Regions from separate parts of the Lysinibacillus sp. NPDC097287 genome, predicted to be linked through region 4. Evidence: riboswitches for the same ligand, from Rfam matches in the RefSeq annotation. Region 4 holds a riboswitch; each other region holds the start of a gene.
The links. Region 4 has a riboswitch for S-adenosylmethionine ahead of ACIQ2D_RS11420 (cyclase family protein). Riboswitches for the same ligand answer to the same signal wherever they lie in the genome.
Positions count from the first base shown of each region.

Region 1: another riboswitch for S-adenosylmethionine. It lies ahead of metA (homoserine O-acetyltransferase MetA); the one in region 4 lies ahead of ACIQ2D_RS11420 (cyclase family protein).
Region 2: another riboswitch for S-adenosylmethionine. It lies ahead of ACIQ2D_RS12940 (O-acetylhomoserine aminocarboxypropyltransferase/cysteine synthase family protein); the one in region 4 lies ahead of ACIQ2D_RS11420 (cyclase family protein).
Region 3: another riboswitch for S-adenosylmethionine. It lies ahead of ACIQ2D_RS19595 (bifunctional homocysteine S-methyltransferase/methylenetetrahydrofolate reductase); the one in region 4 lies ahead of ACIQ2D_RS11420 (cyclase family protein).

Region 1 covers NZ_JBIWCX010000009.1:141,480-148,957, forward strand. Annotated here, with positions in the region: gene ACIQ2D_RS14220 (GerAB/ArcD/ProY family transporter) at 1-6, shown strand, start outside; gene metA (homoserine O-acetyltransferase MetA) at 40-975, opposite strand; SAM riboswitch class I at 1,070-1,180, opposite strand; gene ACIQ2D_RS14230 (nucleotide excision repair endonuclease) at 1,484-1,858, shown strand; gene ACIQ2D_RS14235 (NAD(P)-dependent alcohol dehydrogenase) at 1,906-3,036, opposite strand; gene panF (sodium/pantothenate symporter) at 3,224-4,669, opposite strand; gene ACIQ2D_RS14245 (YhdT family protein) at 4,669-4,932, opposite strand; gene ACIQ2D_RS14250 (DJ-1/PfpI family protein) at 5,126-5,680, opposite strand; gene ACIQ2D_RS14255 (AMP-binding protein) at 5,906-7,363, opposite strand; gene fabG (3-oxoacyl-ACP reductase FabG) at 7,382-7,478, opposite strand, start outside.
Region 2 covers NZ_JBIWCX010000008.1:102,321-109,798, reverse strand. Annotated here, with positions in the region: gene ACIQ2D_RS12950 (DASS family sodium-coupled anion symporter) at 1-748, opposite strand, end outside; gene ACIQ2D_RS12945 (glycerol-3-phosphate acyltransferase) at 944-1,573, opposite strand; SAM riboswitch class I at 1,732-1,846, shown strand; gene ACIQ2D_RS12940 (O-acetylhomoserine aminocarboxypropyltransferase/cysteine synthase family protein) at 1,967-3,265, shown strand; gene ACIQ2D_RS12935 (hypothetical protein) at 3,644-4,030, shown strand; gene ACIQ2D_RS12930 (homoserine dehydrogenase) at 4,400-5,386, shown strand; gene ACIQ2D_RS12925 (DNA-binding protein) at 5,438-5,668, opposite strand; gene ACIQ2D_RS12920 (DMT family transporter) at 5,823-6,686, shown strand; gene ACIQ2D_RS12915 (response regulator transcription factor) at 7,049-7,478, shown strand, end outside.
Region 3 covers NZ_JBIWCX010000019.1:24,686-32,163, forward strand. Annotated here, with positions in the region: gene ACIQ2D_RS19585 (GNAT family N-acetyltransferase) at 1-157, opposite strand, end outside; gene metH (methionine synthase) at 455-3,886, opposite strand; gene ACIQ2D_RS19595 (bifunctional homocysteine S-methyltransferase/methylenetetrahydrofolate reductase) at 3,879-5,726, opposite strand; SAM riboswitch class I at 5,936-6,036, opposite strand; gene ACIQ2D_RS19600 (protoporphyrinogen oxidase) at 6,174-7,478, opposite strand, start outside.
Region 4 covers NZ_JBIWCX010000007.1:26,383-33,860, reverse strand. Annotated here, with positions in the region: gene ACIQ2D_RS11455 (sensor histidine kinase) at 1-719, opposite strand, end outside; gene ACIQ2D_RS11450 (response regulator transcription factor) at 716-1,384, opposite strand; gene ACIQ2D_RS11445 (aldo/keto reductase) at 2,011-2,856, shown strand; gene ACIQ2D_RS11440 (winged helix-turn-helix transcriptional regulator) at 2,924-3,307, opposite strand; gene ACIQ2D_RS11435 (MFS transporter) at 3,418-4,611, shown strand; gene ACIQ2D_RS11430 (50S ribosomal protein L25/general stress protein Ctc) at 4,666-5,298, opposite strand; gene ACIQ2D_RS11425 (YuzC family spore coat inner layer protein) at 5,496-5,897, shown strand; SAM riboswitch class I at 6,012-6,113, shown strand; gene ACIQ2D_RS11420 (cyclase family protein) at 6,205-6,942, shown strand.

The DNA of each region.
Region 1 (7,478 bases), on a different contig from region 4:
GAGTAACCCCCCCTTTGGTGAACAAAGGAGGGGTTTTTTCTAGATATGATATTCGATTTCTTCGACAAAATCCCATTCATATGGTGTTTCTTGGTATACATAATAGTTTAACCAATTTGAGAATAGTAAATGTGTATGAGCACGCCATGTATTAATTGGCTCTTTTGCTGGATCATCGTTAGGGAAATAGTTAACAGGTACATCTATATCAAGTCCCTTAGCAACGTCACGGCTATACTCGTCTGCAAGTGTTGTCGCATCGTACTCTAGATGGCCAGTAATCATAATATTTTTATTATCCTTTGATTGGACAATAAAGACGCCTGCATCCTCAGAATATGATAATAAACGTAAATCAGGATGAGCGCGTACATCATCAATGGAAACTGAAGTATAGCGAGAATGTGGCGCAGTAAATGCGTCGCTAAACCCACGAACTAAATCAACCGTCAAGTCTGTAATAACATGTGAATAGACGCCTGAGCATTTTTCAGGCAGTTCAAATTTCCCGATACCGTAATGGTGGTAAAGAGCAGCCTGCGCCCCCCAACAAATATGTAGAACAGATGTCACGTTTTTCGCTGACCAGTCCATAATTTCAGCGATTTCGTCCCAGTAATTGACGTCCTCAAACTCCATTTTTTCAACAGGTGCACCGGTAATAATCATACCGTCAAAGCGGCGATGACGTATTTCATTAAATGTTGAGTAAAATAACTGTAAATGTGATTTACTAACATTTTTAGACTCATGTGTTGCTGTATTTAAAAACGTAATATTTACTTGAAGCGGCGTATTCCCCAGTAAACGTAGTAATTGCAACTCAGTTTTTTCTTTTTCAGGCATTAAGTTGAAAATCAAAATATTTAACGGACGAATTTGTTGTGTCCTCGCACGGTCCTCTTCCATTACGAAGATTTTTTCCTCACGTAAATGTTCTCCAGCTGGTAAGTTTTTCGGAATATTAATCGGCATCTTGCATTCCCCATTTCATCAATTTCTCTTTATATAAATTAAAAAACCCCCTCATTCCATGTGAGATAGAATGAGAGGGTTTTAATCACGATCACTCTTATCTCTCAAAGGAAAAAATCCTTTGCTGGAAGTAGCACCTTTCTAACTAAGTTAGAGGTTGCTGAAGCGTCAACAGGCCAAATCCCTCGACTTCTCTTGATAAGACTATTTAATTAAGCTGAATTGTACCATGGATAATACAGAATTTCAATAAAACATAGAATATTTTGTTTTTTGTAAGTTAGAGGAGTTAAGTATGGATCTTTTACATTAGTTCTTTTCGATAAATAGTAGTCATTATTATTTTATTCATCAATAGATTAGAATAGCCTACCCTTAAAAACAGTTTTAAAAATTTTACACACGCAAGTTTTTATGTTATTAATATGTCATAATTCAGTTCGTAATAGCCACGGCGCTTGAATTATGTTAGGATATACTTTATGTAATAGAGAGGAACGTGAATATCTTGATTAAAATCGAACTACCAAAACCAGACTTAGTTATTCGTCAACGTGAACAAGTATTAAAACCAGGAGATGTAGAAATCACACCTTATCATGGTTTTATCGACTTCCATAAAATCACACGTGAAAAAGGCGGTATTTTCTTTTTCTACAATGAAAAAAACGAATTATTATTTGTAGGTAAAGCACGTAAAATTCGTCAACGTATTAAAAAGCACTTTGAAGATAACGTGTCACCGATGCAAAAGCACCGTGCCGAGATTTTCAAAATTGAAGTATATGAAATTGACGACCCAATGGAACGTGAAATTTATGAAACATATGCGATTAACACATTCCGTGCAAAATACAATACAGATAAAGTGTTTTTTGAATAAGAGATAAAAAAGAGACCAGCTCCCCGTTGAGTTGGTCTCTTCTTTATTTAGATGAGTGGCTCGTCCGCACGATAAGATTCATCAACAATGAGTATCGGCTTAATTGTAGAGCCGTTATTTGAATCAGCAGAAGCTTCATTAATTTGCTCAAATTTATAAAACTTTACGAGCTTTTCAAATGGGAATTGCCCACTTTGGTGGTATTGAATTAATTGTGGAATCGCAATTTGTGGTACAGTATCACCCATTAGTACACCAATAAGCTTACGGTTTGCAAATACTAAATCAGTAAGTGTACTAATTTCAATACTATTAGGTGTGACAGCTACGGGTGCACATATACCACCTACACCAAGTACGTCAATTGCTGCCTTCATTACTGCCGCAACACCTGTTGTATCAATGGAATAATTAACGCCTTGTCCCCCAGTAATTTCAAGCATACGCTCCCCTAAATTCTCGGTCTTGCTATTAATTGTATGCGTTGCACCAAGTTCCTTAGCAAGTTCTAGACGTGAGTCATGAATATCTATGGCGATAATGGTCTTACAGCCTTCAATTTTTGCTGTCATTAATGCCCCTAAGCCAACTGCCCCAGTGCCAAATAAGGCAATGGACGAACCAAATTTCGGCTGTAAACCATTCACAACGGTACCACAGCCTGTTAAAAACCCACATCCTAATGGCCCAATATAGCGTAAATCTGCAGCATCATCAACTTTAATTAAATTATGCTCATGTACTAATGTGTGTGTTGCAAATGAAGACTGACTGAAGAAATTTGAAACTGGCGTACCATCTTCTTTGAAAAAAGTATGTGTGCCATCTTCACGTGTACCAAACATATTTAACTTGGCCCAGCTATCACAAGAGGCTGGTCTACCAGAACGGCAATTTGTACAATGACCACAATATTTATAGGACATGACAACTTGATCGCCAGCTTTAAAATGTTTGACAGCGCTTCCAACTTGTTCAACAATTCCAGCGCCTTCATGTCCAAGTACTGCTGGTAACGGAAATGCTGCGTCACCGACACGTAATGCTTCATCTGAATGACAAATACCTGTCGCAACTACTTTTATAAGCACTTCATCGGGTTGCATTTCTGCTAACGATAACTTTTCAAATTTGTATTCTTCATTTATACCATTTACAACAGCTGCTAATACTTTCATCAATAACCCCCCCATATTTTTTCAAGATTTCTTCAATGTATGAATTCGTCTATTCATATATACTAAATAGATGTTCATGTAAAAATATTCTTCCTTAAGAAACATTTCTGAGGTTTATTTAATAGAAATCAAGTGAGTTTTAACATAAAAAAACACCACAGAAATAACATCTGTGGCATTTTACTTTCTAGATAAATAACTTTTCATCCTTAAATTTATGTGCAGTTAATAAACTAATAATTACAAAGACAATTAGCGAAGTGACAATTGGAATGGTTACAGTGTGCATGCCAAATACGGATGGATAAAAACGGTCAATGACAATATAAAGCGTCATACCCGTAATCATCGAAGCAATTGCCCCGTATTTGTTTGCCTTTTTCCAGTATAGACCGAGCACCACTGACCAAATAAATACTGCCTCTAACCCACCAAATGCAAATAAGTTCAGCCATACAAGCAAATCTGGTGGATTTAGCGCAAAAAGGACAACCGCTAAGCCAATTACAGTTGTGACAATAAAGCTTGCACGCTTAATTTCTGAATCACTTGCAGTTGGTTTTACGTAGTTTAAATAAATATCCTTCACGACAGTTGAACTTACTAGCATAAGTAGTGCGTTGACCGTAGACATAGTTGCTGCCATAGGAGCAGCTAAGACAATCCCAGCTAAAAATGGTGGTAGCACCTTGAGTGTCAGTAGTGGCATAACTTTATCACCAATCTCAATTCCTGGCATGACAGGGCGAGCTAATACCCCGATAAGATGCATCCCTAACATAATGGTACCGATGGCAATTGTACCGATTAGTATCGCTAAATGCATACTTTTCGAATCTTTATAGCTCATCGCACGTACAGCAATTTGGGGTAACCCAACTACCCCAATCCCGATTAAAATCCAAAACGTTGATACATATAATGGCGTTAACTCACCCTCTGCACCAAATGGTGAAATAAGTTTAGGATTTTCAGCTACAAGAGACGCCATAATATTGTCAATACCGCCTCCAGCTACAATTGTTCCAATGAGCAAGATGACAGTACCAATGACCATAATCGTCCCTTGTACCATATCTGTTAATGCCACAGCACGGAAACCACCAATTATCACATACACTAACACTGAAATGGCAAAGATAAATAGTGCTGCGGTATAGTTCAAGCCTGTGAGTGATTCGATTAAACGAGCGCCGCCAACCCACTGAGCCATCATTGCCGAGAATAAGAATATAATAATACTTATTGCCGACAGTATCACGATGACATGACTTTTATAGCGTTCACGTAAAAAGTCAATTAACGTAATTGCTTGATAGCGTCTTGCAATAATGGCAAACTTTTTCCCTAAAATCATCAGTACAAAATAACCTGCAGGTAACTGCGCCATCGCAAGTAATACCCATCCAAGGCCTTTATTGTAAGCAACACCAGGTCCTCCGATAAAGCTACTCGCACTACCATACGTTGCTATCATCGTCATCGCAAGGATAAAGCCACCCATTTCACGTCCACCAAGGAAATATTCCTGTAAAAACGAATTAGAAGAACGTACATGTTTATTTGCCCAAATCCCTATACCAAAAATAATGACTAAGAATAAAAATAGCGGAATAATAACTTGTCCATGCATTACTCATCCACCTCCTCGTCATCAAAGGGCACCTCTGTGAAAAATAGCTTCATGACAATCCAAACCAGGAAAATCATAAAAACGGTACCAGCAATGCAGCTATAGAAAAACCAAGCCGGGAAGCCAAATACATATTTATATTCTGTCGGATCACCTGAGCCCAAACCGTATGCAAAGCCGTACCAAATGGCAAAGTTGACAATAACGAGTCCAATGCCAATAAGCGCCTCTTTATGCGCAATTTTAAAACGTTGATCTTTCAAAGTTGAATCCCCCTAACCTACCCTATTTTACCGACCTGCACTCATTATGGGAAGTATTGTGAAGGAATTATCGTAAAAAAATAATAATTGTATATGGTATGCGAGAAAACAAATTATAAACCTAGCGTTTCCTCAATGTTGAGAATCATAAAAAAAGTGTGTCCGATATGATTCACTCGGACACACTCAATATTTAATCTTCTAGTTTTCGGATGAATTCTCGCATTAAACCCGGTAAATCTGGCCATGCATGACCACTTACAAGATTACCATCAGTATGCAGATTAGCATTAATGTAAGTACCTCCTGCTACTTCAACTTCAGGTTTGCAAGCGATATAGGCCGTAAGTTCACGCCCTTGTAGCACCTCTGGAATTGTCGCAAAAATCTGTGCTGCGTGACAAACGGCTGCAACTGGCTTATTCTCATCAAAAAAATGGCGTACAATCGCTGGGACATACTCGTTCAGACGAATATATTCAGGCGCACGACCACCTGGAATAATCAACCCATCAAATTGCGCTGGATCAATGTCTGCAAATGCTGCATGGGCCTCTAACCCATATGCGGGACGCTCGATATATGTATCGACCCCATCTACAAAATCATGTAATACGGTTTGCAATTTCTTCGCTGAAGGTGCTGCAATCGTCACATTATAGCCCGCTTCTAAGCTACGATAATATGGATAATAAATCTCCAACGCCTCTACTGCGTCGCCAGCAATAATTAATACGTTTTTTGCCATCTTCCCATCCCCTTTTCTTTGTGAATCTAGTAGCTTAATTCGACACTTAAGTGAGATTCCCTGCTAAACTTTTTTAATTTTCGCAAAATACGCAGAATCATTTTAATCCGCTCCTTCTATACTTTGAACAGGTATGTGGAGAACTGTTGTAAAAAACAAAAAAGGACCTCTAAAAGGCCCTTTATATTAAAATTTATATACAATTATTACTGCTCTCATTTTATCTTATATTTTCATGCGTAATGCTTGCTTATCGATTTTCCCAACGATTGTTTTTGGTAATTCATCAATGAAAATAATCTTTTTGGGCATTTTGTAGTGTCCTAGATGTGTCTTGCAAAGTGATTCCACTTCTTCTAAAATAGCCTTTGTTTGAAGATTACATGCAATAAAGGCTGTGACAATTTCGCCCCAATAGTCATCCGGTGCGCCAATTACAGCAACCTCTGTTACTAATGGATGGCGTAAAATACATTGTTCCACTTCTTGCGGGTAGACATTTTCACCTCCGCTAATAATCATCTCCTTCCTTCTTCCTACAATATAATAATACCCATCGCTATCCACCTTGGCTAAATCACCAGTTTTCAACCAACCATTTAGGATGGTTTGTTCCGTTTCATATGGATTATTCCAATAAAATCTAAACATATGCTTTCCTTTTATGAATAGCTCGCCGACTTCATTTGGTGTACAAATATTACCAGCTTCGTTAACAATTTGGACTTCATTAAATTGCATACTTTTCCCTACTGCACCCTTTTTTACATAGGCATCCTCACGTGCAATGTAAAAATTATTTGGCCCCGCTTCTGTTAATCCATAACCTTCTTTGAAGTAAAGTCCCTTTTTATAAAAGGCGTCATAAATTGGATGGGGACATGGAGCGGCTCCGGATAAAAATACTTTCACTGTCGGAAACGTGTTTTCTTTAAAGTAATTAGTCGCAATCATTGCCTGATACATTGTAGGCACAAAAAGTGAAATCGTTGTCTTAAAATGGTTAATAGCTGTCAATGCTTTTTCTGCCTCAAATTTATCTCCAATAATCACTGTCCCGCCTGCCATTAATAGTGGGATACACAATGCATTAATGCCCCCTGTATGGAACATAGGCAAATAATTTAACGTGCAATCCTGTTCACTTACTCCCCAGCTAATAATTGTATTTAGAGCATTCCAGTTAATCGAATTAAAGGAAAGTACGACACCTTTTGCTTTTCCAGTCGTTCCTCCAGTATAAATCATTAGCCAAGGATCATTTAAATCCATTGACGTAATCGTAGGGGATGTTATAGCTTCACTACTTAGTTGCAATGGTTGCATTTTATCTAAAGAAATAGGACATGGCATTTCTTGATCGTAAATAAGTAATGAAGGTGTCGCATCAGCAAGGATATGGTTCAATTCCTCGGTACTTATGCGCCAATTTAAAGGAACATAAATAAGTCCTCTAAGCCCACAGGCAAACATCACTGCAAATAAATGAATATTGTTCCTTGCAAAAACGGCTACACGACTACCAACTTGGAGGTTCTCGCGTTCAAAATAATGACTCCACTTTGCTATTTCACCGGCTAAATGTTGATAAGTCCATTGTTCATTTGTTTCGAGGTTGATCAGTGCTATTTTAGTAGGGGTTAAGGTTGCACGTTTCAATATCCAAGCTTGCTCCACATTCATCTTGAACGGCCTCCTTTACTACATCATAATAGCGCCATCCACATGAAGCGTGTGTCCACTGACATAAGAAGCCTCATCTGACGCTAAAAATAAATAAGCATTGGCAATATCTCGC
Region 2 (7,478 bases), on a different contig from region 4:
ATGCAATCGACATAATGATTGAGAAAGGCGCTGCATAAATGAACCATGCGCCCCATGAGATATCAATGCCGAATTCTTTTTGAATAAAGTTCAATGCAACCATATTTTGCGCAGCAGCCGTTTTAATACCAATATTCCATATGGAAACGGCCTGAACAGAGGTGATGACGAGCAGGGCAGCAAGTTTACTATCACGTGGTAAACCGAAAGCTGCAACCATTCCCAGTAAGATTGGTACAACTGCGCCTGCACGAGCAGTAGCACTAGGAACGAAGAATGCTAGAACTATCGATACTAAAATTGCGCCGAAAACGATTGCTTTTGTTTTTGTACCAACCATCGATAAAACCCATAAGGCCAAACGTTTATGTAGATTTGTGATTTGCATGGCAGCCGCTAAAAAGAGTGCTGCTGCCACTAGTGCTACAGCGGAGTTACTAAAGCCTCCAAGTGCCATTTTTAACGCAGCTTTTGTGCCAAGTTCAACTGAAGGATCCTCCATAGAAGGCGCAAGACCGAGTGATACGGCAGAAATCGCAATGATCATCGCAGAACTGACGGGATAGGACACAGCTTCAGTTACCCAAAGTATGATAGCGAATGCTAAAATAGCTAAAGCACGTTGACCCACTACAGGTAAGTCCCCGTTGTTTGGTAAAAATGTGATAATAAGTAGGGCTGCGAATGCTAAGCCAATCCATAATGGTTTTAAATTTCGTTTAGGGACCGCTTTCTCGAAAGTAGACATAATGATTCATCCTTTCAATTTACAAGTATAGTTACAACTACCCATAACATCGGTTGGTTAGATGTTTTATTAAGAAAGTAATTTGTAAATTAATTGTGAATTTTGGAAGGATGTAAAATATGCTCTGTTTATAGAAAACATGGATTTATAAGAGAGAATTCAAGGTCATGGAAAAGACAAAATTCTATTTTAATATTATTTCTTCTTAAAAGCGGATGTTACCTTTGGTTCGGTTCCTTGAACGAGCCGCTTAATATTTTCAAGGTGCAAAACAATTGCAATGATAAATAGTCCAATTGCAATTAGGGTAGGGCCAATGCCTGGAATCCATAAATAAGTCGCGGTACAAAAGACAAGATAAAATTCAAGTACACCTACGATTAAGTAATTTGTAGCGAATGATAATATGACAAATAAAATAAGTGCGAAAAGACCAATTTTCCAATCGACTGCTAGCAAAATACCGATTATGGAAGCGGTCCCCTTGCCACCGTTAAAGCCCATATGAAACGGGAAATTATGCCCTAAAATAACACCAGCAGCAATCGTATACGTAAGTAGCCAAATTTGTTCCACTGTAAATAGTGAGGTATCTGCAAAATAAAGATGTACAGCAATTATTGCTACAACGCCTTTTCCAATATCAATGAGAGCTACTAAAATACCGTATTTCCATCCAAGAGAAAGCGTGGCGTTTGAGGCACCAGCATTGCCATGTCCAGCTTTTTTCAAGTCAACGCCCGAAAAAAACTGCGCTACTTTAGAGCCATGAATACAGCCGATTAGGTAACCAACTAGGATACATATAATGGCAAATTGAATCATAAAAAGCTCCTTTCAAAAAATATTTATTTTTAGTAGTATATGTATTTATAGTACGGGATTTAGCAGACGGAAGGTTCAGAAAATATAAAATTTTAGTATTGACAGAAAAATAGACTATTGTTTATACTGTGTAACAACGATGGAAATTGAATCACATACTCTTATCAAGAGCGGCGGAGGGATAGGCCCTATGATGCCCGGCAACCAGCAAGTGACGAACTTGCTAAGGTGCTAATTCCTACAGATTCTATACTTGGATCTGGCAGATAAGGGGAGGAAAACTTGCAACCGCAACCCTCTTCTTAACTGAAGGGGGTTTTTGTTTTCTACACAAAAATCCTCCTCATCTCCGGTACCATCGTAAAAAAACAACCAATAAGGAGGAATTATTCAATGACAAATTTTAGACCAGAAACACTACTACTACACGGTGGCCAAGAGCCAGACCCAGTGACAGGCTCTCGTACAGTACCGGTTTACCGTTCGACAGCTTTCGTATTTAAAGACACTGCTCATGCGCAACGTCTTTTCGCTTTAGAAGAAGCGGGCAATATTTATACACGTATTACTAACCCAACTGTAGAGGTATTTGAGAAACGCGTCGCTTTATTAGAAGGCGGTACAGCGGCAGTAGCACTTTCATCTGGTGCAGCGGCTATCGCGTTTTCAATCTTAAACCTTGCAGGTACTGGCGATGAAATAGTGGCAGCGAGCTCTTTATACGGAGGCACATATAACTTACTTGCAAACACATTACCAAACTACGGTATTAAAACAATATTCGTAGATGAAACAAATCCAGAAAACTTCCGTTCAGCTATTAATGAAAAAACAAAAGCAATCTTCGCTGAAGGTTACGGAAATCCAAGCTTAAAAGTATTAGATGTTGAAGCAGTAGCGAATATTGCACATGAAAATGGCTTGCCATTGATTATTGATAGCACATTTGCTTCTCCTTATGGCTCAACACCAATCGAATTCGGTGCAGACATCGTTGTCCACTCAGCAACGAAATGGATTGGCGGTCATGGAACAACATTAGGTGGTGTTGTTGTAGACGCAGGGAAATTTGACTGGACACAAGGTCGTTTCCCAGGCTTTACAGAACCAGACGCATCTTATCATGGTTTACGATACGGAATTGATACAGCAACGGCTGCATTTGCCACAAAACTGCGCGTGCAATTACTTCGTGATTTCGGCCCAACATTAAGTGCCGATGCGGCTTTTAACTTATTACAAGGTTTAGAAACGCTTCATTTGCGTATCCCTAAACACAACGAAAATGCACAAGCAGTCGCTGAATATTTACGCAACCACCCATCTGTGGAATACGTAAACTACAATGGCTTAGAAGATTTCCCAACACATGATCTAGCGAAGAAATATTTGAAAAATGGCTTCGGTTCAGTGCTCACATTTGGCATAAAAGGTGGACGTGAAGCTGGTCGACTACTGATCGACAGCGTAAAATTATTCTCGCACGTGGCAAACGTAGGGGATGCAAAATCATTAATTATTCACCCAGCATCTACAACGCACCAACAGCTTTTGGCTGAAGAACTAATCCAAACTGGTGTATCTGAGGAGCTCATTCGCTTATCAATCGGTTTAGAAGCTATAGAAGATATTATTGCAGATTTAGAACAAGCAATTGTACAAGTTGTAGCTGCCGGGCAAGTAGAAGCCTAATCCTAATTAGAGTACTTTAATTTTAGATAAACTAGATTGATAGTTGTAACGTTTGCGTATTTTCCCATTCGAAATGCCTCATTTGGTAATACGTAAAACGTTGCTATATCAAGACTTCATCCCATTCGATGGATTATCTGAATTTTTTTAAAAATAATACCAAGTAATTTTATAAGTTTTGTTGACCTCTTTAAAACCTTGTTATATACTAGGGATTAAGTTAAACGTTAGAAGGCTACCAACCGTAACGAATAACTATATAATTTACGTTTTCATAAGTGCCCCCTCACTTTTGAATATATAGCAAAGATCGAAAGTAGCTACATAGCCAGCAGCTACTTTCGATCTTAAAGAACTGACGGAGAAGGAGTGTTTGAAATGGGAAATGTTTATAGTGCACAGAACGTTGCATCGTATCTTATTTATGAATTAAATGAAAGTGATGAGTTTGTGAATAACATGTCCATTCAGCACTTACTTGCGACAGTTGAAACACGATGGCAACAGGCTTTTGGACACACTGCCTTTCAAGAAGCCGTGTATACAGAAGAGAAAGAGTATACAGTGAAGGAAGTATTCGATACGTACACGGTACATACTGACCACCATATTGCATTGCCAGCAACGGAGTACTATTTAAAGTACGGTACATTTCAGTTAGTAGAACGCACGTATGCGATACCAAGCTTCACGCAAGATGAAGAAAAGGTTGTACAAGCGGCTTTAGCACAATATCGCTATGTACAACTAACTAAAGCAAGCTAATTTTCTTTCATATATTGAATCTACAACTCGTTCTCTAAAATAGGGGAGCGAGTTTTTTACTCCAAAAGTAAATAGACTATTATAATAGAAGGAAGTAAAGATAAATGGGCAATCTACACGAAAGAATGAAACGTCAAAATTTGTTCAAAATTATATAAGTGTTAAAAATACGTATAATATATAGTATGAAAACGATTTCTTTTGCACATCTAGGAGAAACAAATGTCCTTCCTAGAAAGATTTTTCTTGTACATTGTATTTTTTTACGTTACAATTTTCTTTAAGTTAAATTTTGAATTATTTGAATTTGTGTGATGCACAAATTTTTTTATAAAAACTTTGGAGCGTACGTTGGAGGGAATGACAGTAATGGCAACAATAAAGGCAGCAATCTTAGGGTTTGGAACAGTTGGGCAAGGAATCTATCATATTTTAAATGAAAAACGAGAAGAGCTTAAGAATAAGTTAGGCATTGAGCTAGAAGTTGCAAAAATTTTAGTAACGGACACTAGTCGTGAGCGTGTACCAGGTACAGCACATTTAATGACAACGAGCATGGATGAAGTTTTAGCGGAGCCAGGCATGCAGGTCGTTTTTGAAGCGATTGTCAATGAAGAACCTGCATATGGTTATTTAAAACGTGCAGTAGAGCATAAATGCCATGTAATAACTGCAAATAAGGTGATGTTTGCAAAACGTGGTCTAGAGCTGCAACAGCTAGCTAAGAAAAATGGTGTCTTTGTAGGATTTGAAGCAACAACAGCAGGCGGTGTACCTGTTATTAAAACGATGAAAAACATTCTTCTTGTAAACGATGTAAGTCGTATCCAAGGCGTTTTAAACGGTACATCTAACTATATTTTGACGAAAATGCGTGCGGAAGGTTGGTCATTCGGAGATGCATTAGCCGAGGCGCAAAAACTAGGATATGCAGAGGCTGATCCGTATAATGACGTATCTGGTCAAGATGCTTTCAAAAAATTAATGATTTTAAGTGCACTAGCATTTGGTGCGCAACCAGACTGGGCTGACGTAGAGGTAATAGGTATTGACAATATTTCAGCAGAGCAAGTGAAAGAAGCAAATGAAAAAGGCTTACGTTACCGCCATGTAGCAGAGGTTGAAAAGTTAGCAGATGGTAAAGTGGTAGCAAAAGTCGGCCCATTATTAGTTGATAAAGAACATCCACTTTATCCAGTCGATGACGTAAACAACGCAGTAGCACTGAATACAAATTATATTGGCACATTAACGCTAGTTGGCCCAGGTGCAGGCATGTATCCGACAGCAAGTGTTATGGTCGAAGATTACGCAGAAATTATCGGCAAACGTGCAGGCTTTGTTGTGACGATTTAAAAAATTCCCGTGCAGGCAAATTCGCTGCACGGGAATTTTTAATTTGTACTCTTAATCCTCATCTTTGACATCAATATCCTCAGGAACTGGTGTGTTACGCCAAATTTCAATTTCTTCTTTAATGCGCTCGAGCTGATCAAAATAAGTACTGAATTGGCTGCTATTTATGAGCAGTTGTTCTCCATCGTAAACAGAGCGGATACGTCCCTCATAGATGTATCGAAGTACCTGCTCCTCTGGCATACCGAGGTCGATGGCAGTTTCCTCTAATGTTTTATACATATTGTTCGCTCCTTTTTGTTGGTACTATTATAACTTTTTTTGTGCCAAAGCGCCTATTAACTTATTGGATGAAGAAAATGGGAAATAAGAATTGTTTGATGATTTTGTAGTGGTATAGTTGAAGGTAATAATGGTAAGGATAGAGGTGCTGTTTTTGAGTATATATCCATATTTTTTTGTATTGGTTGCGGCGATATTATGGGGGATGACTGGTACAACACAAACTTTTTTAGATGATGGTATCTCTCCGGTAGCAGTAGCAGCGATACGCTCAGCTATTGGTGGCGGATTGTTATTAGTTGTTGCAATGGTACTAGGTAAAATACGGGTACGCACGTGGTCATGGAAATGGACATTATTGGCTGCAGCAAGTATTGCGTTATTCCAAGGGTTATTTTTTTCATCAATTCGATTAACAGGTGTTGCCATTGGTACAGTAGTAACGATTGGCAGTGCGCCAGTTTTCTCTGGTGTGTTAGAGTGGTTGCTATGGAATGTACGTCCGACGAAAGTTTGGGGACTAGCGACAACGTTAGCAATCGTTGGTTGTGTACTTCTATTTGTTAATAATGGTGAAGCAGTAGTACATATGGGTGGGGTTATACTGGCATTATGTGCAGGGGTGTCATTTGCTTTTTACACAAACGTTAGTAAAAAGTTAATGATGCGAGAGGAAGCATTGCCGGCAGTTGCTATGACATTTTCGGTGTGTGCATTATTGTTATTACCGTTTTCAGCTAGTGAAGGTTATAGCTGGTTAGCACAGTCACATAATTTATGGCCCATGCTTTTCATGGGAGTTATGTGTACAAGTGTTGCCTATTTATTGTTTTTAAGTGGTTTGCAAAAAATTAGTTCATCTTCTGCAGTTACATTATCGTTAGCAGAACCGTTAACAGCGGCAGTGTTAGGCGTATTCTTTGTAGGAGAATATTTAAGTGTGACTTCCTGGACTGGCGTGGCTATGCTTCTCGGAGGTATTTTGGTATTGACGCTCGGAAGCAAAAATACAAAATGATATACTAGAAAAGGGGAAGCTCAAGATTTTTTGTAGCGCCCCTTTTTTGGTTCTACACCAAAACATGTCCTTGACTTAAAAACTATGTAAGCACATGGAACGAAAGGCGGCGACTCCTTGGGGATTAGCGAACAGCTTGAGACCCCGCAGCCGCAGGAGCGTAAGCGACGAGGAGGCTCAAGGTTCGCCCCCAGGAAGCTCTTGCTCTGCGCTAAAGCAAAGCGTCCGCCTGTAGTGGAATGTGCTGTTAAGTGCAGACTTTGGTGTATAGACCCTTTTTTCTTAAGAATTTCTTCATTTTTATGATAACAGGATATTAAGAATTGGCGGTTACAATATTACTTGAGAGCGAGGTGTATATCATGACGAAGTTAACAGTTCTTGTAACAGATGATGATCAGGATATTCGTGATGGTATTGAAATTTACTTAAAAAATGAAGGCTATAATGTAATCAAGGCTGCGGACGGTGTTGAGGCACTCGAAAAGCTAGCCAACAATGAAGTACATTTAATTATTTTAGATATTATGATGCCGAATATGGATGGCATTACGGCAACTTTTAAAATTCGTGAAGAGCGCAATATTCCAATCATTATGCTCAGTGCAAAGGCAGAGGACGGTGATAAAATTCATGGGTTGTCAGTTGGCGCAGATGATTATGTCACGAAGCCATTTCATCCATTAGAGTTATTAGCGCGTGTAAAATCACAGCTGCGTCGTTATGTACAACTTGGGACGTATAATGACGGAGCTGCAAAGGTAGAAATTGACGGGCTTGTGCTAGATGAAG
Region 3 (7,478 bases), on a different contig from region 4:
GCAGCGGATACCCTGCTACCTTACGCTCTGCAAACCATTGCTGTTTCTCTTGGATCGATTGCGGTTCATACATATACACTGCCGTGTTCGTTAAAATTATATCATTATAGATTTCTAAAACTCCGGGTAAATCTCTCTCTTCCATTGGTCGAATCATTTTTCACACTCCTAAGAAAACTACTAAAGTTTCAGTTCACCCCTTGGTTTCTAAAACAAAAGTAGACAAGATTACTCTTTACCTAGACTTTAAGATAAAACAATGGCTGTCCAATAAGTCACTTTAAGCAGAACAACTTGCTCTCTATATGGTATAAATCCACTTTGCTTTCCGCGGGCACAGTGTAAGCCGCAGGAGTCTACGTGGATTTTTTCCTGTATATCAAAAAAACAGAATATTAAAAGTACTCTCAGCACACTATTTTACTTTTAGGACATCCCTTTATACATCATTACTTTACACGTTGAAATATCGCGCATCTGGATGTGCAAAGACGATAGCAGAAACAGATGCTTCTGGTTCCATCATGAAGCCTTCTGTTAAATTAACACCTATATCTTCAGGCTTTAACAGACCGAATAATTTTTCTTGATCTTCTAGATTTGGACATGCCGGATAACCGAATGAGAAGCGTTGTCCTTGATATTTCGCTGCAAAACGATCACGCATCGTGAAGTCCGTTGCATCTGGGAAGCCCCATTGATCGCGGATCTCCTGATGAATTCGTTCGGCAAACCCTTCCGCAAGTTCTAGCGCGGTTGATTGTAAGGCGTGACTTTCTAAGAATTTACCCTCTTCTTTTAAATCGCGCGCTGTAGCCATCACACCCTGTCCAGCTGTTACAACCATTAGCGCAATATAATCCATTTCTCCACTTTCCACTGTTTTTAAGAAATCCGCTAAACACATAAATGGCTCTACTTGCTGACGTGGGAAAGTAAAACGTTCGATTTCTGTTTTACTATCAGCTGGATCATATACGACTACATCATCACCGTCGGCTTGTGCCGGGAAGAATTGATACATACCAGATGGTTTTAATAAGTCACTCTGTAAATAATCATCTACTAGTTCCTTTAATTCTGTAGCACGTACATCTCCTGCATCAAGCAATTGTTGCACTTGCCCTTTTAAGCCTAAATGATGACCAATCAATGTACGCATATTCACATACGGATATAAATGCGATACAGAGTAATCTTTCTTCACATGACGGCGTAAATCTGATGGCATAAATACGGATGCATCTTCTATAGTTCGTACTGGTTTAACTAGTACTTCTTTTGCTGGACGTGCAGCACGTTTTTCATCGGCCTCCAAACGTTTCTGACGAGAGTCAGCGATTTCTGCTAAGAAGTCCTCACGTGTTTCTGCACCCATTAATCGGTTTGCTTGTTCTAATCCTTGCATTGCATCTTTTGAATAGATTACTGGACCACCATATTCGTTTGCAATTTTCGTCTCTGTAAAACGGCGAGATAATGCGGCGCCCCCTACTAAAATTGGTACATCAATACCCGCTTCCTTGAAATCCTGTGCAGTGATCACCATTTGTTGTGCTGATTTTACAAGTAAGCCTGAGAGGCCGATAAAATCTGGTTTTTCTTTACGAATAGCTTCAATTAGTTGATTCGGCGTGACTTTAATGCCTAGATCCACAACTCTATAGCCATTATTACTTAAAATAATATCGACTAAGTTTTTCCCGATATCATGCACATCACCTTTAACTGTCGCTAATACCATCTTCCCTTTACCAGCGCTCTCTTCATCTTTTTCCATGAATTGTTCTAGGTGCGCAACTGCGGCCTTCATAACACCAGCTGATTGTAATACTTCTGCTACAATTAACTGATTGTCATTAAACAGACGACCTACTTCCGCCATACCTTCCATTAAAGGTCCATTGATAATATCAAGCGGCGCATCGTACATTTCCCGAGCTGCATTTAAATCGTCAATCAGCCCTTCCTTTGTACCTTCTAAAATATAGTAAGCCAAGCGACCTTCAACGTTTTTTGGAATATCATCCTCTGTTTTTTCTTTCTTTTTATCACGATAAAAGTCCGTAAACACTGCTAATGTTTCATCATTCGTATTGAATAATAAATTATTTGCTAAATCGATTTCTGCTTGTGGAATCGATGCATAACGTTCTAATTTCTCCGTATTTACAATCGCATAATCTAAACCAGCTTGCGTACAGTGATATAAATACACTGCATTCAATACTTCACGACCAACTGGTGGTAAACCAAATGAAATATTACTTACACCAAGTACTGTTAGCGTACGTGGTAATTTCTCTTTAATTAAACGAATTCCTTCGATTGTTTCAAGTGCTGAGCCAATATATTGTTCATCCCCTGTACCAACTGGGAACATTAAAGGGTCAAAAATAATATCTTCAGGCGCTAAGCCCCATTTCTCCGTTAATAATTTATAAGAACGCTCAGCAATTTCTAATTTACGATGGCGGTCAACAGCCATCCCTTGCTCGTCAATCGTACCAACTACTAAAGCCGCACCGTATTTTTTCACAAGTGGCATTACCGCATCAAAACGCTCTTCACCGTCTTCTAGGTTAATAGAGTTAATAATCGCTTTACCTTGCGAGAATTTTAATGCTTCTTCAATAACTTTCTCATCAGTAGAGTCAATTACTAATGGCACTTTTACCTTTTTCACAACTTCCTGCATGAAGCCACGTATGTCTTCTAGTTCATCACGGTCTGGGTTTGCTAAACAAATATCAATCACGTGCGCACCATTTTTCACTTGAGCACGTGCGATTTCAGCAGCTTCCTCAAACTTGCCATCAATGATTAAATTTTTAAATTTGCGTGAACCAATAACATTCGTACGTTCACCGATAAATAATGGACGCATAGAATCATCGTATATTAAAGATTCAATGCCCGATACAACGTGACCATGTGTTGATTCTGGTAAAGGACGTGGCCTTTGGTCTTTTAATATTTCACGGATTGCCGCAATATGTGCTGGTGTCGTACCACAGCAACCACCAACAATATTTAACCAACCTTTTTCAGCAAAGCCTTTTAATTTTTGCGAAAGTGACTCGGGTGATTCATGATAGCAACCCTCTTCATCTGGTAAACCAGCATTCGGATAACAGCTAATATAGCCTGTAGAAAGTTCTGATAATGTACGAATATGGTCAGTCATAAATTCCGGACCAGTCGCACAGTTTAGGCCGACTGATAACGGCTTAATATGCTCAATTGAAATATAAAATGCATCAATGGATTGGCCTGCAAGAGTAGTACCCATAGGCTCAATTGTTCCCGAAATCATGACTGGTAGTTCTTTACCTGTCTCTTTAAATGCACGTGAAACACCTAGTGTACCAGCTTTTACATTCAACATATCCTGACTAGTTTCCAAAAGTATTAAATCTGAACCCGCTTCAACTAAAGCTTTTGCTTGCACATAGAAGTTCTCTTCAAGCTCATCGAATGTAATACCACCTGTTACTGATAACGTTTTAGTCGTTGGCCCAATAGCCCCCGCAACAAAACGTGGCCAATCAGATGTTGAAAATTCATCGACCACTTTACGTGCAATTTCAACGGCACGTGTATTAATTTCATCCGCTTTGTCTCCAAGATCATATTCATTTAATACAAGAGGGGTTCCACCAAATGTATTCGTACAAATAATATCTGCACCTGCTTCTAAATACTCGCGGTGTACTTTTTCAAGGACATCAGGTCTTGTCAGCACAAGGTTTTCATTACAGCCATCTAACTCTTCCCCACCAAAATCGTCCGCTGTTAAGTTTTCGTTTTGAAGCATTGTACCCATTGCGCCATCAAGGATTAAAATTCGTTTCTCTAGTTGCTCTTCAATCAAGTGCTTAGCCATTTGTACTTACCCCTTTTTTCTGTTCGTCCAGTTGTTCTATATAGCTCATTAGTTCAAGCGTCATATCATAACGTAAAAACGGTGTGATTAAATAAATGCCATTGAAATATTCAGCTGCTACTTCTACAAGTTCACGTGCAATTGCAAGACCCTCTTTTGTTGCAAGGTCTTTATCATTGCCGCATGCCTTCATGCGCTCTAATGCATCCTCTGATAATTTAATGCCTGGTACTTCATGGTGTAAAAACTCTGCACTTTTATAACTCGTTACAGGCATAATCCCTATATAAATAGGCGTTTCTAAATGTTTTGTTTCCTCATATATTTCTACAATCTTTTCTTTTGTATAAACAGGTTGAGAGATGAAATAATCTGCACCATGCTCAATTTTCTTTTCAAGTCGTGCCACTGCACGCTCTAGTACACGTACATTCGGGTTAAACGCCGCTGCCACAGAAAAGTTTGCCTTTTTACGCAATGGTTTGCCCGAGAATGACACACCTTCATTTAGCTGCTTAATCAGTTGAATTAATTCCATTGAAGACACATCGTACACACTTGTTGCACCTGGGAAATCACCCACTTTTGTCGGGTCACCAGTAACGGCTAAAATGTCATGAATACCTAATGCATCTAAGCCCATTAAATGTGACTGCAAGCCGATTAGATTACGATCACGGCATGTAATATGCGTCAATGGACGCACACCATGCATTTGCTTCACCAACGCCCCCATCGCGATATTACTAATACGTGGTGATGCTAAAGAATTATCGGCCATCATCACTACATCTGCACCAGCTTCATATAATTTTTTCGCGCCCTCTATAAAGCCATCTATTTCTAAATGTCTAGGTGTATCTAACTCCACTATAACTGAACGCTCACGCTTCACCTTTTCATGAAGAGGTTCGTACGTTGTTGGTCCCGGCTCACGCACGATCTCAATCTTTTCTGGCTTCGCAGATTTGTTTTGCACAGGTGTTAACTCTTCTAAATACTTTTTAGCTGCAGCAATATGCTTTGGTGTCGTACCACAGCATCCCCCAATTAAACGTACACCTTGGTCACGTAATGCAACCGCTGCGCGTCCAAAATAATCCGCTTCAGATTCATAGACCACACGGCCATCTTCCACATCTAAAAGGGAGGCATTTGGATAAGCCGACATAAATGCATTTTTAGGTAACTCCACTCCCTCAAACGCTTGAATCGTATGATGCGGACCCAAACGACAATTTACCCCAACAATATCCGCGCCTAATGCTTCTAATTCATGTAACGCTTGATTCAATGATATTCCATTTTGTAATACACCTGGCTCATGCATCGATACTTGCGCAATAATTGGCAACTGTGTTTTTGCTCTTAGCATCTTTAAAGTTGCTGTTAATTCTTCAAAATCATAATAGGTTTCAAGTAGAAGGCCATCCGGATTGCCTGCCAATAACACTGTTGCTTGCTCTTCAACTGTTGTTAAAATTTCTTCCAGCGTCGCGTCACTTTTACGAATGCCGCGAATCCCACCAATTGTGCCTAGTACAAACTGTCCACCATCTGCAGCTGATCGTTTGGCAATTGTTATTGCAGCTTCATTGAACTGTTGTACACGTGATTCCAAACCATACCGTGCTAGTTTAATAGCATTCGCTCCGTATGTATTCGTTTGAATAATATCAGCACCTGCCGCAATATACTCACGATGAATTTTTTCAATTAACTCAGGTCGTTGCACATTCATCTCTTCGTGGCAGTACTCCAAACCATAACCATATAACAACGTGCCAATTGCACCATCTGCTGTTAGCACATGTGTTTTTAACTTTTCAAGCAATCCCATAAATTTTAGCCCCCTCTGTCGCATATCATCTATAAAATTCGCTCTAGCGGATCTTCGTCCAGATTTTGAATTGTGTATGCACAATTCATTACTTTTAAAATCTGTGACATCCGCCGGAGGCTTTTGTTTTATTCAGCGTTCTAACGCTGAATAAAGCAAAAAGCCTTCTTTACAAAAAGAAGGCTTTAACGAGTCGTAATTGTTTTTCCTTCTCATCTACTGACCAAAAGGTCTACTGGATTTAGCACCTGACATTAAGTTGGTTGCTGAAGCGTCATAAGGCCAGTCCCTCGGCTTCTCTTGATAAGAATATTGTATGAATTTTTTAAATAATTAAAAGAATCATATCGCTTACGCTCGTTGACGTCAAGACTATTTCACCGAACAAAGAAATTTTAATCTAAAACACATCAATTTTATGTTTCCCCTACTATATGGAAAAAACCTTTATACAAGTTTTCCAGCTATCATCTCGCCAACTTTTTTACCATTTTGGATGCAAGCGCCAATGCCAACTCCAAAATAAGAACACCCTGCAAGTGATAAGTTTGGATACTTTACTTCTAACTCAGCAGTTAGTCCTTGTAATGCATCATGGTGCGCTAAATCATATTTTGGCATTTGATCTATCCATTTCGCGACATTAACTACTACTGGCTTATCTTCGATTCCTAAGCTTTTTCGTACGTCCTCCAAAGCAACTTCTGCTAGTTCTTCCTCTGACATCGCACGTAACTGCTCATATGCAGGGTTAATGCTCTTATAGAAAAGTCGCACGAGTAATTTGCCTTCAGCAGAGGTATGTTTCCACTTTCGACTCGTCCACGTAGCAGCATTACATTGCAAATCAGAATTATGTGAAACAATAAAACCCGTTCCATCTGCCGGCAACACCGTATCTGGCACATCAAATCCTAAATAAATTGTAATAGCTGAAGCTGTACTGAATTGTTCAAAATACTCATTTAAAGACTCATCTCTTAATAAACGCTGTACGGCTTCATTCGGTATCGCCATTACAACATGATCAGCTTTTATTGTCTCGCCATTCGCTAAAGAAATTGTATAGTCATTGTCATTTTTCACAACAGCTGTTGTCGCTACACCTTTTAGTATTTCAACTTCTGTTAATGTTTCCTCAAGTCGATCTATTAGTGCCGATAAACCATTTTTAAAGGAGATGAATTTTTTATTTGCCGCTTTGACAAATTGTTCGCGATGCATTTCAAAACCTTTAATAATACTACCGTAATCATTTTTATAATCGATTAAATACGGTAATGTTGAAGCAATCGATAGTTGGTGTAAATCTCCAGAATATACTCCAGCAAGTACTGGGGCGATTTGATTTTGCACTAGCTCTTCGCCTAAATAATACGTTAAAAACTCACCAATCGAACTTTCTTTCGTGAAGCCTACGTTTGGCAGCGTAAAATCTTTTAACGCTTCCTGCTTTCCTGCTGACGTCACCAATGTACTTGATTCCAACGAAGCCAAACTCATTGGAATACCAAATGTTGAATCTGTTGGAATTGCATGTAGCTCATTATTTGTATAAATATAAGATGTACCTGTCTCGTTATATACAAGAGATTCTTCAAAATCCAACTCCTTCACTAGCTCCATAACACCCTTATGACGTGCCACAATGGAATCAGCACCTGTTTCCATAATAAAGCCCTGCTCATATGCAGAGCGCAGTTTCCCACCTAAGTATGTATTTTGTTCAATCAATACGAGCTTAACGTCTAG
Region 4 (7,478 bases):
CTAAGCTCACATACCATGCGATTAAAGCTTTGTTCAAGCTGCCCAATCTCATCCTTCTTTTTCACATACATTTCGATAGGTAGCCCGTCTACATCACGTATTTCCATCGCATCCTGTAGCTTTAATAAACGCTTTCGAATCCCTCTAAAAAATAAATAGGATACACTAACAAAAAACAAAATAACCACAATAACACCGTAAAATACAATCGTGCCGTATTGCTGATATACATTTATAAGTGGAGGATTCAATTCCGATCTAGGAATTTCAAAAACAATAAAACCATTCGTTTCATCATCACCTAGAAATGCAATAACGGTAAAAGGATCTCCGTCATATCGCTCTTTGATAAACTTAGTCGTAAATGCTGGTGACCACTCTAATGGTAATTCCTCTTTAATATTAACACTCGTTAATAACGTTCCATCTTCACTGACCCAAAACATTGAGGCCTCAGGATATTTTTCCTGCCAATCTTCAAAAAGTTGATCTATTACTTCAAGTTCGATAGCTTTTATTTTATTTGCTTCGGCATGCCATTGTTCCTCAAGCACATTTTCATTGAAGTGTTCGCCATATTGATTTTTATTAATACTTTCCTCAGTTTTAGCAATCCCCAACACAAATACAGCAAGAATAAAGTACGCTATTTGAACAATAGACATTGCCAGTAAAATAATAAGCATATACTTCGCTAATAATGATCGGAAAAATTTCATAGCTTTACCCTATAACCAATGCCACGAATCGTTTCAATAATCAGCGGCTTGGCTGGATTTAATTCTATTTTTTCTCGCAAATACCGGACATGCACCATCAAAGTTTTATCGCCTTCTATGTAAGCTTCTCCCCAAACCCCTTCATAGAGTTGTTCCTTTGTTAGTATTTGATTTAAATGACGAATAAAATATTGAAATAAATAAAACTGCTTACCCGTTAATTGGATTTCCTCACTGTCATTACTATTTATTACTCGCAACTCTTTAGTATGTATTTTTAGGTGCTGAAGCTCTAATACATCATCATTCTTTTGATATCGCCTTAGTAATACTTCCACACGCGCTACTAGTTCATCCGGATGGAAAGGTTTTGTTAAATAATCATCTGCAAAGTTTAGCCCCTCAATTTTGTCTTCTACCGCTGTGCGTGCGGAAAGCATTAAAATCGGTAATTCACTATTTTCTCTCTTGATTCTTTTCCCGATAGAAAAGCCATCTAATCCAGGCAGCATAACATCCAAAATGACAACATCGGCAAATCCTATGTACTTCTCAACTCCTTCGCCAGACTCTAACCACCTAACCTCAAATCCTCTTTCTGTTAGCTCCTTCGTCACCCATTGCCCAATTTCTTTTTCATCTTCTATGTATAAAATACGAAACAACTGCAATCATCTCCTATTTTCAAGTCATTTGAAATACTCATTCTGTACCAGTATACATTTACTGAAATTACCAATCAATTAATACTCTGAGGCATCACCATACCTTGGGGTTGATTTCCGTTCCGGCTGGGCGCTTTCCAGGGGGGTCATCTGATAAGCCGCTTCAGGGCAACAGGATGTTGGTCACGAAGGCGTTGTCACAGGACGTGACGCTTTTAGCCTTCGTTCCTTAACACTTATCCCCCAGGAGTCGCCCAGCCTCCACTTCAATCAGCGAGCATTCTTATATTGTTATACCCTTTTCCCAAATGTCGCCCCCAGATTAGGATAAAAAACTATTCTTTTTACTTGTTCATCTATCAAATTTTCAAATAAATATACCCAGTGCTTATATAAGATCTTACTAATCTTCAAGGAATTCATAGTAGGTAGCTTTGAATCGAATGACTTCATCCACTTATCTTCAGCAAACAAATTATAAAAAAGTCAAAGCGCTCAACAGTTGATACGACACAATAGGAACCTCTACGTTTCTATGAAACCAAAAAGTGCGTACTTTTTTTAATGCATGCAAGGCTACATAATAAAAAAGCAATGAAATACCGACTCAACTGGAGGACAAAATAATGATTAATAGTTTACAAGATACAATCAAATTAAATAATGGAGTAGAAATGCCAGGGTTTGGCCTTGGTGTATTCCAAGTGGAAAACGATGCAACAGCAGAAATCGTAAAAAATGCGATTGAGGTTGGCTACCGTAGCATTGATACTGCTGCTATTTACGGTAACGAAACAGGTGTTGGTGAGGGCATTAAACTAGCACTAGCATCTACTGGTTTAAAACGTGAGGATTTATTCATCACATCTAAAGTATGGAATACTGGTCTAAGCTATGCCGAAACAGTAGCAGCTTATGAAGAAAGCCTACAAAAATTAGGACTAGATTACTTGGATTTATACCTCATTCACTGGCCAGGTAAAAATAAATATGCAGAATCATGGAGAGCACTTGAGGATCTATACAAAGAGGGCAAAATCAAAGCAATCGGTGTATGCAACTTCAACATATCTCACTTACAAGACTTATTAAAAACAGCTAGCGTAACACCAGTTATTAACCAAGTAGAATTCCACCCACGTTTACAACAAATAGCGTTACGTTCATTCTGCCAAGAGCACAATATTCAATTAGAAGCTTGGGCGCCATTAATGCAAGGTGGACTTCTTGAAGATCAAACGATTGCGAAAATCGCAAAAAAATACGGCAAATCAAATGCACAAGTTATTTTACGCTGGGATATTCAAAATGGTGTTGTCACAATTCCTAAGTCAGTACGTAAAGAACGTATGATTCAAAATGCAGACATCTTTGACTTCAGCCTTACTAATGAAGAAATGGAAGTAATGAATGCCATGAACCTAGACAAACGTGTTGGTCCAGACCCAGCAGAATTTGACTTCGTACTGTAATAGAACTTCATAACAACACAAGTAGAAAAAGCCTTAAGGTATCTACCTTAAGACTTTTTCACTTATATTAAGATGGTTGCATAACAGCAATATCCTCATCACGTTGCATTAGAAGAACATCTTCACCATTATCAATTAATTTTTCGATATGGTTTTCACCCCACGTGCAAAGTAAGTTAAGCACGGGCTCCAGTTCATGTCCATACGGTGTTAATGAATATTCAACCTTGGGTGGTACTTGATTGAACACTTTACGATTGATTAATCCACATTGCTCTAATTCTCGCAATTGACTCGTCAACATTTTTTGTGAAATACCAGGAATTAATCGACGAAACTCATTCGTACGTATCTGGCCATGGTGATTGAGATGACATAGAATAATAGGCTTCCATTTCCCACCGATTACTTCAAGCGTGGCTTCAACACCAATATTATAAACTTTCTTCATCGTGAACCCCCTGTATTATTCAAAAGTAACTAAAAGTACCCTACATGCTTCTTTAGTACGTATGAATAATACTACACCCTATTTAAAATATCAAAGGAGTGCTCAATATTATGACAAAATCAACAACACCAAATGCCAAACTAACACTCCTCGCTCTAGCGATCAGTTCCTTTGGTATTGGTTCTACAGAATTTATAAGTGTGGGGCTACTCCCGCTCATTACAAATGACTTCGGTATCTCATTAAGTACTGCAGGCTTAACCGTATCAATCTATGCATTAGGTGTAACAATTGGAGCACCACTTTTAACAGTTTTAACGTCTCGAATTGATCGTAAAAAGGTTCTATTACTCGTCATGGCACTTTTTATCGTCGGTAACTTATGGGTTGCTATGGCACCTACGTTCTCGTTACTACTAATAGGTCGTATTATTTCAGCTTTAGCACATGGTGTATTTATGTCGATTGCCGCTGTCATTGCCGCTGATGTCGTAGCACCAAATAAACGCGCAAGTGCCATTGCATTTATGTTTACAGGTTTGACTTTGGCAACTGTGACCGGCGTTCCATTAGGGACTTTCATCGGTCAAGTAACAGACTGGCGTATGTCATTTGTTTTCATCGTAATCATCGGCATAATTGGTTTAATAAGCAATGCATTACTCGTGCCAAGTAATCTATCAAAGAGTAATCCAATTTCGATACGTGATATGGGTAAAGTTTTGGGTAATGTACGAATGCTGTTAATTCTTTTCATTACAGCAATCGGTTACGGCGGCGTATTTGTCGTATACACATATGTATCTCCCATTTTAGAAAAACACATGGGATACTCCCCTCAAGCAATCGTAGTTATTTTAGTCGTCTACGGGATTTGTGTAGCAATAGGAAATACTGTAGGAGGACGCCTTGCAAATAATAATCCTTTACGCGCATTATTCTTCATCTTTATCAGTCTTGCTCTAGCACTACTAGGCATTAACTTTTCATTAGAATCTCAGATTGTTGGTCTAGTTATGGTTTTACTTATGGGGCTATTCATGTTTATGAGTGTACCCGGCTTACAACTCTATGCCGTTCAGCTATCTGAAAAATATGTACCCACAGCTACTACGATGGCTTCAGCGTTAAATATTTCTGCCTTCAATATCGGAATTTTTCTAGGATCTTACGTAGGTGGATTGGTTGTACAATATCAATCATTAAAACATACACCCATTTATGGCTTCCTAATGGTCATGCTTGCAGCGATCGTCACATTAATATGGATAATTTTCGAAAACAAACAAAAAGACAGCTATTAAAAAACTACGTCATAAGTCAAAGCATTGACCTATGACGTAGCCTATTTGTTTAGATTATTCTTCTTGTCCAGAAGGATTTTTTCCTGTTGCTTCAATCACTTCAGGCGTTCCATCTACTGTTTCTTCTTGTTTATTTTCAGCAGGTGGTGGTGTAATTGCAACCAATGTATAGTCATCCTCATTTAAAATTTCAAACGGGAATTTATTTCGAATATCTGCGACATACAGTGAAGTACCAATCGCCACATTCGACACATCGATTTCTAGTGCTTCTGGTATATCTGATGGTTTCACCTTCACTCTAACCTCTCGATGTGGCTGTAAAAGAAAACCACCATCTGCCACGCCGATTGCATCCCCTACTAGTGTCACAGGGAGATCGACTTCCAACTCTTCTGTCATATTGATGGATTTAAAATCTAAATGCTTTATATTGCCCTTTAACGCACAACGCTGCAGTTCATTTAGTACAGCATTCACTTTCTTCCCATCAACCTCTAATTGAAATACACCATTAGTCCCCGTTTTCGCTAACACTTTAGCAAACGCTCTTGCATCCAGTGAAATTGCAGTAGATGCCAATTGATAGCCATAAACGACACCAGGAATATCACCACTTTTTCTAAGCTTAGTTAAAGTCGATTGAGGGCCTGCATTACGTTTTTTTGCAGTTAATACTGAACTCATTATCATTCTCCCCTTCCATGGAAACTCATCACATAAAAGGTTTTGCCCGTTACACCAGTTTTTATACCTAAATCATTGACTAAATCGTTGTTCAAAAGTAGCTGCACATTCGAGTTCAAACCAAAAATCACACGCTACACCTAAAAGCAGAACAATTCATAAGATATAATATCAGCTATTGAATTGGAGGAATTTTATTGTATTACAATTACTATCCCTATTATTCCTACTCAAATCATTATCCGATGTGGGTAATGGCAAATCATTCGTCTCTCGCTCAATTCCCTAGTCAATTGGCAATGCCGACAAATAATAATTCATTTCCACCTGTAAACACGCGTCAATTAAAGATTTCAGCGAAAAGTATGCAGGCCATAATGCAACAATCTCAGTTGCTAACAAGTAAAATTGCAGATTCAGAACAGTTCGCCCACAATCTCATGAGTGCTGCACAACTTTCAAATAAAGCAGAAGTTGACAGATTAATTACCTCAACTGGTATTACTATTAAGTTCGACACAAAATTCACACCAGATGGCATTCAAATTCGTTTTACTGAACATGCTTGTTGTGGACTGACATTAATATTAGATTGGTGAATCAAAAAAAGTAGTGGATACATCAATTAACAGAGTATCCCTATTGAACTTGTAAACTTCTATTTAATATGATAAAGTGGCTGTAATATATTTCCGAAAATTCACACACTTATATTCTTATCAAGAGAGACGGATGGGTTGTCCCTATGAAGTCTCAGCAACCAGCTCTAGCATGTTGCTAATTCCAATCGGTGAAAATCACCTTAAAGATGAGAGGAATAACTTCAGTTAGTATGCACGAGGGCCCTCTTTTACAAATTGGGTTCTCTTTTTTTATCTAAAATATTAGGAAAGCAGGAAACACATTATGACAAATGATCTTTTACAAGCACTTCAACTATTGAAATCAAAAGAATGGGTCGATTTAACACACACATTTGGACAAGATTCGCCACACTTTTTTATGTTTGACGATGCAAAATTTGAGACGTTATTCTCACATGAAGATGGATTTTTTGCACAACAATTCACTTTTCCTGGACAATACGGAACACATATCGATCCACCCATTCACTTCGTTCGAGATACACGCTACTTGGATGAATTAGAACTGAAAGAGCTTGTCCTACCACTTGTCGTTATTGATAAATCCAAGGAAGCAGAATCCAATAATGACCTTTCGTTAAGTGTGCAAGATATTCTTGACTTTGAGGAAAAATACGGAAGAATTGAAGCTGGGACATTTGTTGCACTTCGTACGGATTGGAGTAAACGATGGCCTGATAAAGAAGCTTTCAACAATAAAGATGAGGATGGAAATAATCATATACCTGGTTGGGGATTTGAAGCGTTAAAGTTTCTATTTGAAAAACGAAAAGTAAATGCTATAGGTCATGAAACATTCGACACTGATTCAGCAGCTGATTTTCGTAAAAACGGCAAGTTAGATGGTGAATATTTTGTACTCGACCAAGATACATATCAAATCGAGCTCATGACGAACTTGGATAAGCTACCACCAAAGGGTGCAATTATTTTTAATATTGTTCCGAAACCCGAAAAAGCATCTGGGTTCCCTGTACGTTCATTTGCTATTTTGCCTTGATTATATGTTTTAAAAATGTAAAATACTAAAATAAAAAGGGGCTATCAAAATCATTTTTAATGACTTTGATAGCCCTTCTCTAGTTACTCTATAACATTTTTCTATCACTTCATAAAAATACGCTAATAGCTCCGAGTAACACTTTCAATTCCAACGTTACACTTTGAAAAAATGTAAGTTGGCATAATATTATTCACATACAATTCACAAGTGGTCATTTTATACTACAGCGTTCAATAGTCGACACCTATCTGGATTGGTTTGAATAACACCATAAAGTTGCTTATATAGAGCAACTTTTGCACTTAATTTAATTAACTACTATCAAATCCTCCACCAACTACAGATGCCGTTGTAAGACAAATTTAGTAATCTTTGCTCTTAAAAACAATATGAGAAAGTAGCAGGTATTGTATTAATAATTCCAAAGGAGTATACCAAATTACATATAATTGATAGAATAAGAGAACATTGATTAAATATATTGAATTATTACATACAGAGTATTACTAGAACAAAAGGAACGATAATTAACC